One region of the Microbacterium sp. SY138 genome, then DNA from elsewhere that is predicted to be linked to it. Evidence: predicted binding sites of a transcription regulator. Region 1 holds the regulator's gene; the other holds the start of a gene.
What was found. The regulator LexA, encoded in region 1, represses DNA repair genes until DNA is damaged. The targets are predictions, from matches to a motif close to TCGAACANNTGTTCGA.
Positions count from the first base shown of each region.

Region 2: the regulator LexA is predicted to act here: its motif matches at 2,566-2,581, upstream of recA (recombinase RecA).

Region 1 is NZ_CP155793.1:1,245,035-1,249,382, reverse strand. Features, by position in the region: gene hisB (imidazoleglycerol-phosphate dehydratase HisB) at 1-447, opposite strand, end outside; gene ABDC25_RS05840 (histidinol-phosphate transaminase) at 444-1,529, opposite strand; gene ABDC25_RS05835 (LysM peptidoglycan-binding domain-containing protein) at 1,596-1,964, opposite strand; gene lexA (transcriptional repressor LexA) at 2,254-2,940, shown strand; gene ABDC25_RS05825 (prolyl oligopeptidase family serine peptidase) at 3,034-4,348, shown strand, end outside.
Region 2 is NZ_CP155793.1:2,110,295-2,114,642, reverse strand. Features, by position in the region: gene ABDC25_RS10075 (DNA translocase FtsK) at 1-759, shown strand, start outside; gene pgsA (CDP-diacylglycerol--glycerol-3-phosphate 3-phosphatidyltransferase) at 759-1,334, shown strand; gene ABDC25_RS10065 (CinA family protein) at 1,331-1,816, shown strand; gene ABDC25_RS10060 (helix-turn-helix transcriptional regulator) at 1,958-2,266, shown strand; gene ABDC25_RS10055 (DUF3046 domain-containing protein) at 2,285-2,509, shown strand; gene recA (recombinase RecA) at 2,779-3,828, shown strand; gene ABDC25_RS10045 (regulatory protein RecX) at 3,828-4,348, shown strand, end outside.

The DNA of each region.
Region 1 (4,348 bases):
GAATGAGTGACGCACCAGCGAACCGGTGAAGTGCCCGCCGATGAGGTGGTGTTCGAAGCCTTCAGGCTCTCCCGTGTGCACGAGATACGGACGACCGGAGATGTCGACGACCGCCTGCGCCAGTGCCTCGTCGAGGGGAACGAGCGCGTCGCCGTAACGGGAGATCCCGGACTTGTCCCCGAGAGCTTCGAGAATGGCTTGGCCGAGCACGATCGAGACGTCTTCCACCGTGTGGTGCGCGTCGATGTGCGTGTCGCCGGAAGCCCGCACCGTGAGGTCGGTCAGCGAATGCTTCGCGAAGGCGGTGAGCATGTGGTCGAAGAACGGCACGGACGTGTCGATTCGGCTCGCCCCGGTGCCGTCGAGGTTCAGCTCGAGCTCGACGGTGGACTCCGACGTGCTGCGCACACGGTTCGCGGTGCGCGGGGTCAGTGCGGGGGTGCTCATGAAGCCGATCCTATCGAGGCCAGCGCCTCGAGGAACGCGGTGGTCTCGGCCTCCGTGCCCGCGCTGACCCTGAGGTGTCCGGGGATGCCGACATCGCGCACGAGCACGCCGCGGTCGTACAGCTGCTGCCAGGTGGCCCGCGGGTCGGCGACGCCGCCGAACAGGACGAAGTTCGACCACGATTCGTGCGGCTGGTATCCGAGCGCTTCGAGAGTCGCCGTGATCCGATCGCGCTGCTCGACGATCTCCTCCACCATCGCGAGCATCACGTCGGCGTTGCGCAGGGCCGCTATCGCCGCCGCCTGGGTGAGAGCGCTCAGGTGATAGGGCAGACGCACCAGACGCAACGCGTCGATGAAGGCGGGGTCAGCAGCGAGGTACCCGACCCGGGCCCCGGCGAAGGCGAAGGCCTTGCTCATGGTGCGCGAGACGGCGAGACGCGGGCGTCCGTCGAGCAGGGTCAGGGCGGAGATCGCATCGCGCGGCGCGAACTCCTGGTACGCCTCATCCACGATCACGATGCCACGGGCCGCGTCGTACACGGCTTCGATCACGTCCAGCCCGAGCGGCGTGCCGGTGGGGTTGTTGGGAGAACAGAGGATGACCACATCGGGATCGGCGGCCCGCACCTGCTCGGCAGCCTCGTCCGGGGTGATCGTGTAGTCGGGCTGACGAGTGCCGGCGATCCAGCGTGCTCCCGTCCCCTGGGCGATGAGCGGGTACATCGAATACGTCGGCGCGAAACCGAACGCCGTGCGCCCGGGACCTCCGAAAGCCTGGAGGATGTGCTGGAGAACCTCATTCGAGCCGTTGCCGGCCCAGATCTGCTCCGGCGTGAGCCCGTGCCCCAGGTACTCCGCGAACGACTCGCGGAGCGTCGTGAACTCCCGGTCCGGATAGCGGTTGACGTCGCGGATCGCGACGGCGATGTCGTCGAGGATGTCGCTCGCCACCGCGTCGGGGATCGGATGCGTGTTCTCGTTCACGTTGAGCGCGATCGGGAGCGGCGCTTGCGGAGCGCCGTATGGCGTCAATCCGCGAAGATCGTCACGTAGCGGGAGATCGTTGAGGGAGAGGGTCACCCTTCCCATGTTAAGCGGCGCCTCGCCTCGATGACGCAAAGTTGCTGCAGTGCTGCCGCCGTCGGATCAGTTCACGTACTGGGCCGGGATGGCGAGCGTCTGGCCGATCTGGAGTTCTCCACCGCGCAGCAGGTTCATCCGGCTGATCTCACCGATGACGTCCCGCGGGTCGGCATCGGGAGCGACGCTGGTGGCGATCGACCAGAGAGTGTCTCCCGGCATGACGGTCACGGTCTCGACGCTGACGGCGGCCGAATCTGCTCCCGAAGCGATCGCGCTGCCGCCGCTGAGCGCCGCGAAGGCGATACCGATCGCGAGCGGAACCGAGGCGAAGGCCAGCAGCACGGCGCGGCCACGCGTCGTCAGTCGGAGTCGCGTCGTGGGACGGGTCGACGCCGGAATGACTGCTGCGGTGCTGAAGCTGATGCTGCTCATGTGGTGCTCCTTAGCCTGTCCCGGAGCGGTGAGGCCGCCGGGGAAGTTGGCGTAGCGTTCGCATTCCCGTCTCGGCCGGGAGCCGTGAATGCGAAGCTACGTACCGAAGATATCTTCGAGTTCGAACATCTGTCAAGTATTCTTCGAAACCGAATCCGGAAATGAGCCGACACGCTCGAACAGATCTTCCAGATCGGCCCGTTTCTCGGATACGGTTTCGATAAGGACACCCCACCACGGGCCTCCGACATTCGAAGAGGGACGTCGGATCACGCACTGAAGGAGCACCATGAGCGAGAACTCTGCCCCCGAGTCGGAGGCACCGCGCACGCGCCGCCGGAAGAGCCTCAGCCCGAAGCAGATGGCGATCCTCGAGGTCATCCAGAACTCGATCGCGCACCACGGTTACCCGCCGAGCATGCGCGAGATCGGCGACGCCGTCGGTCTCAAGTCCCTCTCCAGCGTCACCCACCAGCTCGGGCAGTTGGAGCTCAGCGGCTATCTGCGTCGCGACCCTGGGAAGACCCGCGCCATGGAAGTGCTCATCGACCTGCCGGGGGCCAGCACCGAGAACCCCGCCGACGTGGCGACCCCGGTCGGCGATGCGGCACTCGTCCCCCTGGTCGGACGCATCGCCGCGGGTGTGCCGATCACCGCCGACCAGCAGGTCGAGGAGATCTTCCCGCTCCCCCGCCAACTGGTGGGCAAGGGCGACCTGTTCATGCTCAAGGTCTCCGGCGAGTCGATGATCGACGCCGCCATCTGCGACGGCGACTGGGTCGTCGTCCGTTCGCAGAACAGCGCCGAGAACGGCGAGATCGTCGCGGCGATGCTCGACGGCGAGGCCACCGTCAAGGTGCTGCGCCGTCGCGACGGCCACACGTGGCTGCTCCCGCGCAACTCGGCGTTCGAGCCCATCCTGGGCGATGAAGCCGTGATCCTCGGCAAGATCGTGGCGGTGCTCCGCGCGGTCTGAGACGAGAGCACGACGAAGGCCCTCCCGGTTCCCTGGAGGGCCTTCGTGTGCGCCCCGCGTGACGCTCGTGCCAGCGCCCCATAGGCTCGAAGCATGACGTCGTCCCCCTACGGTTCCTGGCCTTCGCCTTTCTCCGCACCATCAGTCGCGGCGTCCTCTCCTCGCATCGACGGCGCCCGCTTCGTCGGCACGGAGATCTGGTGGGGTGAGTCGGTGCCGTCCGAGAAGGGACGGGTGACGGTACGGAGTTCCACGGGCGCCGAGGTCCTCCCCGCGCCCTGGAACGCCCGCTCCCGCGTGCACGAATACGGTGGCGGCGCCTGGACGGCGGACGATCGGGGGACGCTCTACTTCGTCGACGCCTCAGACCAGCGGGTGCGCCGCCTGACCCCCGACGGGGATCTCGTCACGCTCACCGCGGCCGGTCCCGCGCACGGAGGTCTGCGCGTGCAGGACGGACGTCTGCTCGCCGTGCGCGAAGACCTCTCGACCACACCGCACCTCCGTGCGATCGTCGAGATCCCGCTCGACGGCTCCGCCGCAGAAGACGAGTCCGCAGTCAGCGTGATCGTGCAGGGCGAGGGGTTCTTCGCCCACCCCGCATTCTCCCCTGACGGGACCCGCGCCGCGTGGGTCGCCTGGGAACGGGGGAAGATGCCGTGGGAGAGCGCGCGCGTGCAGGTCGCCGAGGTCGACGGAGGCCTCCCGCGGACGATCCCCTCGCGAGCGGCGCTGCAGCCCGAGTGGCTCAGCGACACGGAACTGGTCTTCGCCGACATCGCCGATGACCGCTGGACACTCCACCGCATCGCCATCGACGGGGTGACGCCTTCCGGATCCCCGCGGCCGCTGGCCCCGTCCGATGCCGACACGGGCTACGGGCTCTGGGTGCTCAGCAACCGCTGGTATCAGCCGTTGGAGGACGGCCGCATCCTCGCCGTCCGCACGAACGGGCGCGACGACGTCGTCGTGATCGACACCGGAGGGGGCGAGAGCATCATCGAGTTCCCCGGCGACGGTCATGTGAGCGTCGATGCGGTCCACGGCACCCGGGTGCTGCTCTCCGGCAACGGTTCCCGGGTGGCGGCGGGGCTCTGGTGCGTCGATATCGAGTCGGGAGAGGTCGTCGCCGTGCGCGGCGGGGAGCCCGTCGATCCGCGCTGGATGCCGGCGTCGATGTCGATCGAGATCGACGGTCCGCACGGCGCCGTGCACGCATTCGCCTATCCGCCGGCGAACCCCGACGAGGAGGCCCCCGACGACGAGCTCCCGCCCTACGTCGTGCTGGTCCACGGCGGACCGACGGCGCATGTGACCGGGGCAGCCTCGGCAGCGATCGCCTTCTACACGAGCCGCGGGATCGGCGTGCTCGACGTGAACTACGGGGGCTCCACCGGCTATGGTCGTG
Region 2 (4,348 bases), 870 kb from region 1:
CGCATCACGCAGCTCGCGCGAGCCTCCGGCATCCACCTCGTCCTCGCGACCCAGCGGCCGAGCGTCGACGTCGTCACCGGACTCATCAAGGCGAACGTCCCGTCTCGACTGGCCTTCGCCGTCACCAGTGTCACCGACAGCCGCGTCATCCTCGATAGCCCCGGGGCGGACAAGCTCATCGGTCAGGGTGACGCGCTGTTCTCGCCGATGGGCTCGTCGAAGCCGTTCCGTCTGCAGGGCGCGTGGGTCGACGAGAAGGAGATCGACGCGGTCGTCAAGCACGTCACCCGCCAGGCTCGTCCGGACTATCGTCCCGACGTGCAGGAGGCGATGGAGCCGACCAAGAAGAAGGAAGTCGACGAAGACATCGGCGACGACCTGGAACTGCTGCTCGCGGCTGCCGAGCTCATCGTCTCGTCGCAGTTCGGATCGACCTCGATGCTCCAGCGCAAGCTGCGGGTCGGCTTCGCGAAGGCCGGTCGCCTCATGGACCTGCTGGAGTCACGTGAGATCGTCGGCCCGTCCGAGGGCTCCAAGGCGCGCGACGTGCTGGCCACGGCCGAGCAGCTCCCACAGGTGATGGCGAAGCTGCGCGGTGACGACGTTCCGACGTCGCCGCCCGCTTCCGCCGCCCCTGTCGCTCCGCCGGTGCCACCCCTGCCCCAGACGCACGATCCGGTCGCTGCCCAGTATGAGGGGCTTCCCGAGGTGGAGGCCGAGGGCGACGAAGACGCCTGGGGCCTGACGGGACGCGACTGATGGCCATCCCGCGGCAGCTGCCCAACGCCATCACCGTCGCGCGCATCCCGCTGGCGGTCGTCTTCTTCGTCCTGTTGCTGCTGGGCGGAACCTACGGCCTCGCCGAGCCCGGCCTCCGGTGGGCGGCCGCGGTCATCTTCATCGTGGGGATCTCCACGGACTGGGTCGACGGCTACCTCGCGCGCAAGTACGACATCGTCAGCGATTTCGGCAAGCTCTGGGATCCCATCGCCGACAAGATGCTCACGGGGGCCGGGTTCATCGGACTCGCCATCCTCGGCGAGGTCGGCTGGTGGATCGTCGCCCTCATCCTCGTGCGCGAGTGGGGGATCACAATCCACCGGCTCATGGTCGCCAGCGAGCATGTCGTCGCTGCGGCCTGGATGGGCAAGATCAAGACGGCGTTCCAAGGTGTGGCGCTCGGCTGGGCGTTGCTTCCGCTGCACTATTTCGTCGGTCTCGACGCATGGACGTTGATCACCTTCATCCTCATGCTCATCGTCCTGGTGCTCACGGTCGCGAGCGGTATCGACTACATCGTGGCGCAGGTCCGCGGCTCGCGCCGGAAGTCGTGAGCGACGCGGCTGCTGCCGTCCTTGCGGCGCTGGGTCGACGGGGATGGACGCTCGGAGTCGCGGAGTCGCTGAGCGGCGGCGCCCTGTGCGCCGACCTGGTCTCGGTTCCCGGCGCGTCCACGGTGCTGCTCGGCGGGGTGGTGGCGTACGCGACGCCGGTGAAGGCGTCGGTGTTGGGCGTCGACGCGGACCTTCTCGCCGTGCACGGGCCGGTGCATCCGCAGGTCGCGCTGCAGATGGCAGACGGAGTGAGGAGTGTCGTGAGCGTCGGTGGCTCGCCGGCCGATGTCGGGGTGTCGACGACGGGAATCGCCGGTCCGGATTCCCCCGACGGGCAACCGGTCGGCACGGTGCACATCGGCGTGGCGACGCCGGCGGCGATGAGGACGACGGCCTTCCGTTTCCTCGGAGATCGCGACTCGATCCGCGCGCAGACGGTCGCGGCAGCGCTCGAAGAACTGTGCGCGATGCTGGCGGAATAGCAGGACCGCCGGGGTGGTTATCTCTGATGTGCTCACACTTAAACCACAGAGTGCAGGGGTAGATTCTGTGCATGCCAGGGGTACTAGACTGGCTGTCTCATCGGGGGAGACCTCGAACGATCACATGGGGAGGAGGTTCCGATGATTCTTGTACGACAGGAAATCGGCGATGTGCTGAGGGACTTCCGCCTGCAGAAGGGGCGCACGCTCCGGCAGGTCGCAAGCAAGGCGTCGGTTGCGCTCGGCTACCTCAGCGAGGTCGAGCGTGGGCAGAAGGAGGCGTCGAGCGAGATCCTCGCTTCCGTCGCCGACGCGCTCGACGTTCCCATTTCGACGATCATGCGCGAGGTCGGAGACCGCATCTCGGTGCTCGAGGGCATCCAGGTCTTCCCGGACGTCGTTCCCGACGACCTCGTCGCGTCGATCGAACCTCAGCTTTCGCTGCACTGATCCCCGGTCGGGGAAGCCATGCGTCGTAGTGAGTTCCTTCGCGCCGTCGAGACCGAGTTTCAGGCGCGCGCGTCCTCTCTGGTGAACGACCTGACGCTCAGCGCTGTCGGCGGTCGAACCGCGCTCGAGGCGCTGGCCGAGGGAACCCCACCACGCGACATCTGGTTGGCGTTGTGCGTCGAGATGGACGTTCCGGAGAACAGGCGACACGGCGTCGGTCGGCAGGAGCCGCGCGGACGCTGAGTCGTTCGTCGATCTCCGATGCCTACGGGAAACGACCTGAGATTCACGGCGTGTCGTCGAAGATCTGTTCGAAGCGGGCGTAGTCTTCTGCACAAGTGGTTCAGGGAATCTGTTCTGCACGGTATGTGAGCTCTCCGCGTCGATGTCGGTGGCCTCTCCTACGGTGGAAAACAAGCCGAAGAGCCATTACGCCTTGTCGGAGAGTTTCTCCCAGCCGGGAGAGCCGCGACAGCCTACAGGCGGCATCACGCGCGCAGAAGGAGCACATCATGCCATCACCCGCCGACCGCGAGAAGTCCCTCGAGACCGCCCTCGCCCAGATCGATCGCCAGTTCGGAAAGGGCTCGGTCATGCGGCTGGGCAGCGATGAGCGCGCCCCCGTGGCGGTCATCCCCACCGGCTCCATCGCCCTCGACGTCGCTCTCGGCGTCGGAGGCCTCCCGCGTGGTCGAATCGTCGAGATCTACGGACCGGAGTCCTCGGGTAAGACGACCCTCACCCTGCATGCGATCGCGAACGCTCAGCGCGCAGGCGGAATCGCCGCGTTCATCGACGCCGAACACGCGCTCGACCCCGACTACGCCGCGAAGCTCGGCGTCGACATCGACGCGCTCCTGGTGTCGCAGCCTGACACCGGTGAGCAGGCCCTCGAGATCGCCGACATGCTCGTGCGCTCGGGAGCCATCGACCTCATCGTCATCGACTCCGTGGCGGCGCTCGTGCCCCGCGCCGAGATCGAGGGCGAGATGGGCGACTCGCACGTCGGTCTGCAGGCGCGACTCATGTCGCAGGCGCTGCGTAAGCTCACCGGTGGCCTGAACCAGACCAACACGACGATGATCTTCATCAACCAGCTTCGCGAGAAGATCGGCGTCTTCTTCGGCTCGCCCGAGACGACCGCCGGTGGTAAGGCGCTGAAGTTCTACGCCTCGGTCCGCATGGACATCCGTCGTATCGAGACCCTCAAGGACGGAACCGACGCCGTCGGAAACCGCACCAGGGTCAAGGTGGTCAAGAACAAGATGGCGCCGCCGTTCAAGCAGGCCGAGTTCGACATCCTCTACGGCGTCGGCATCTCCCGTGAGGGCAGCCTGATCGACTTCGGCGTCGAGCACGCCATCGTGAAGAAGTCGGGCTCGTGGTACACCTACGACGGCGACCAGCTGGGCCAGGGCAAAGAGAACGCGCGCACCTTCCTGTTGAACAACCCCGATATCGCGCTGGCGATCGAGACGCAGATCAAGCAGAAGCTCGGTATCGGCGGCCCCGCTTCGGTGCCGGCAGCTGCAGACGAGCTCGCTGAGCGTCGTCCGGCCTGATGAACGACACGCGTGGGGGCGATCCCGACCGGATCGCCCCCATCATCCCCCTCTTCGGCGGTGGGTCGAAGAAGCAAACGCATACGCCGCCGCCTCGCCTGGCGGAAGGCGACGACCAGTCGACCGACGATCCCCGCGCCAGCGACGCGGCGCTCTGGCGCACGACCTGGGATGCCCCTCCGGACAGTGCGTCGCACATCGACGCGTCCGACGCGGGTACTCCCAGCGATCGTCATCCCGCGCGGGGGATCAGGGGCAGTTCCGCCACAGCGTCGACGCGCCCGACGAAGTCCGCTCCTCACCTTCGCGCACTCGGCGGCGGAAAGAGCGACGATGCCGGCGCCGACGAGAAGGCATCGCCGGACGAGGTGCGTGTGGCCGCGGAGGAGTCTCTCGTCCGTAAGCTGCGGGCGCGATCGCTGTCCATCTCGGAGGCCCGACAGGTCCTGCGAGGCGTCGGCCTCGACGGTGCGGTCGTCGACGAGGTGATCGATGACTTCTCCCGTCGCGGCTATCTCGA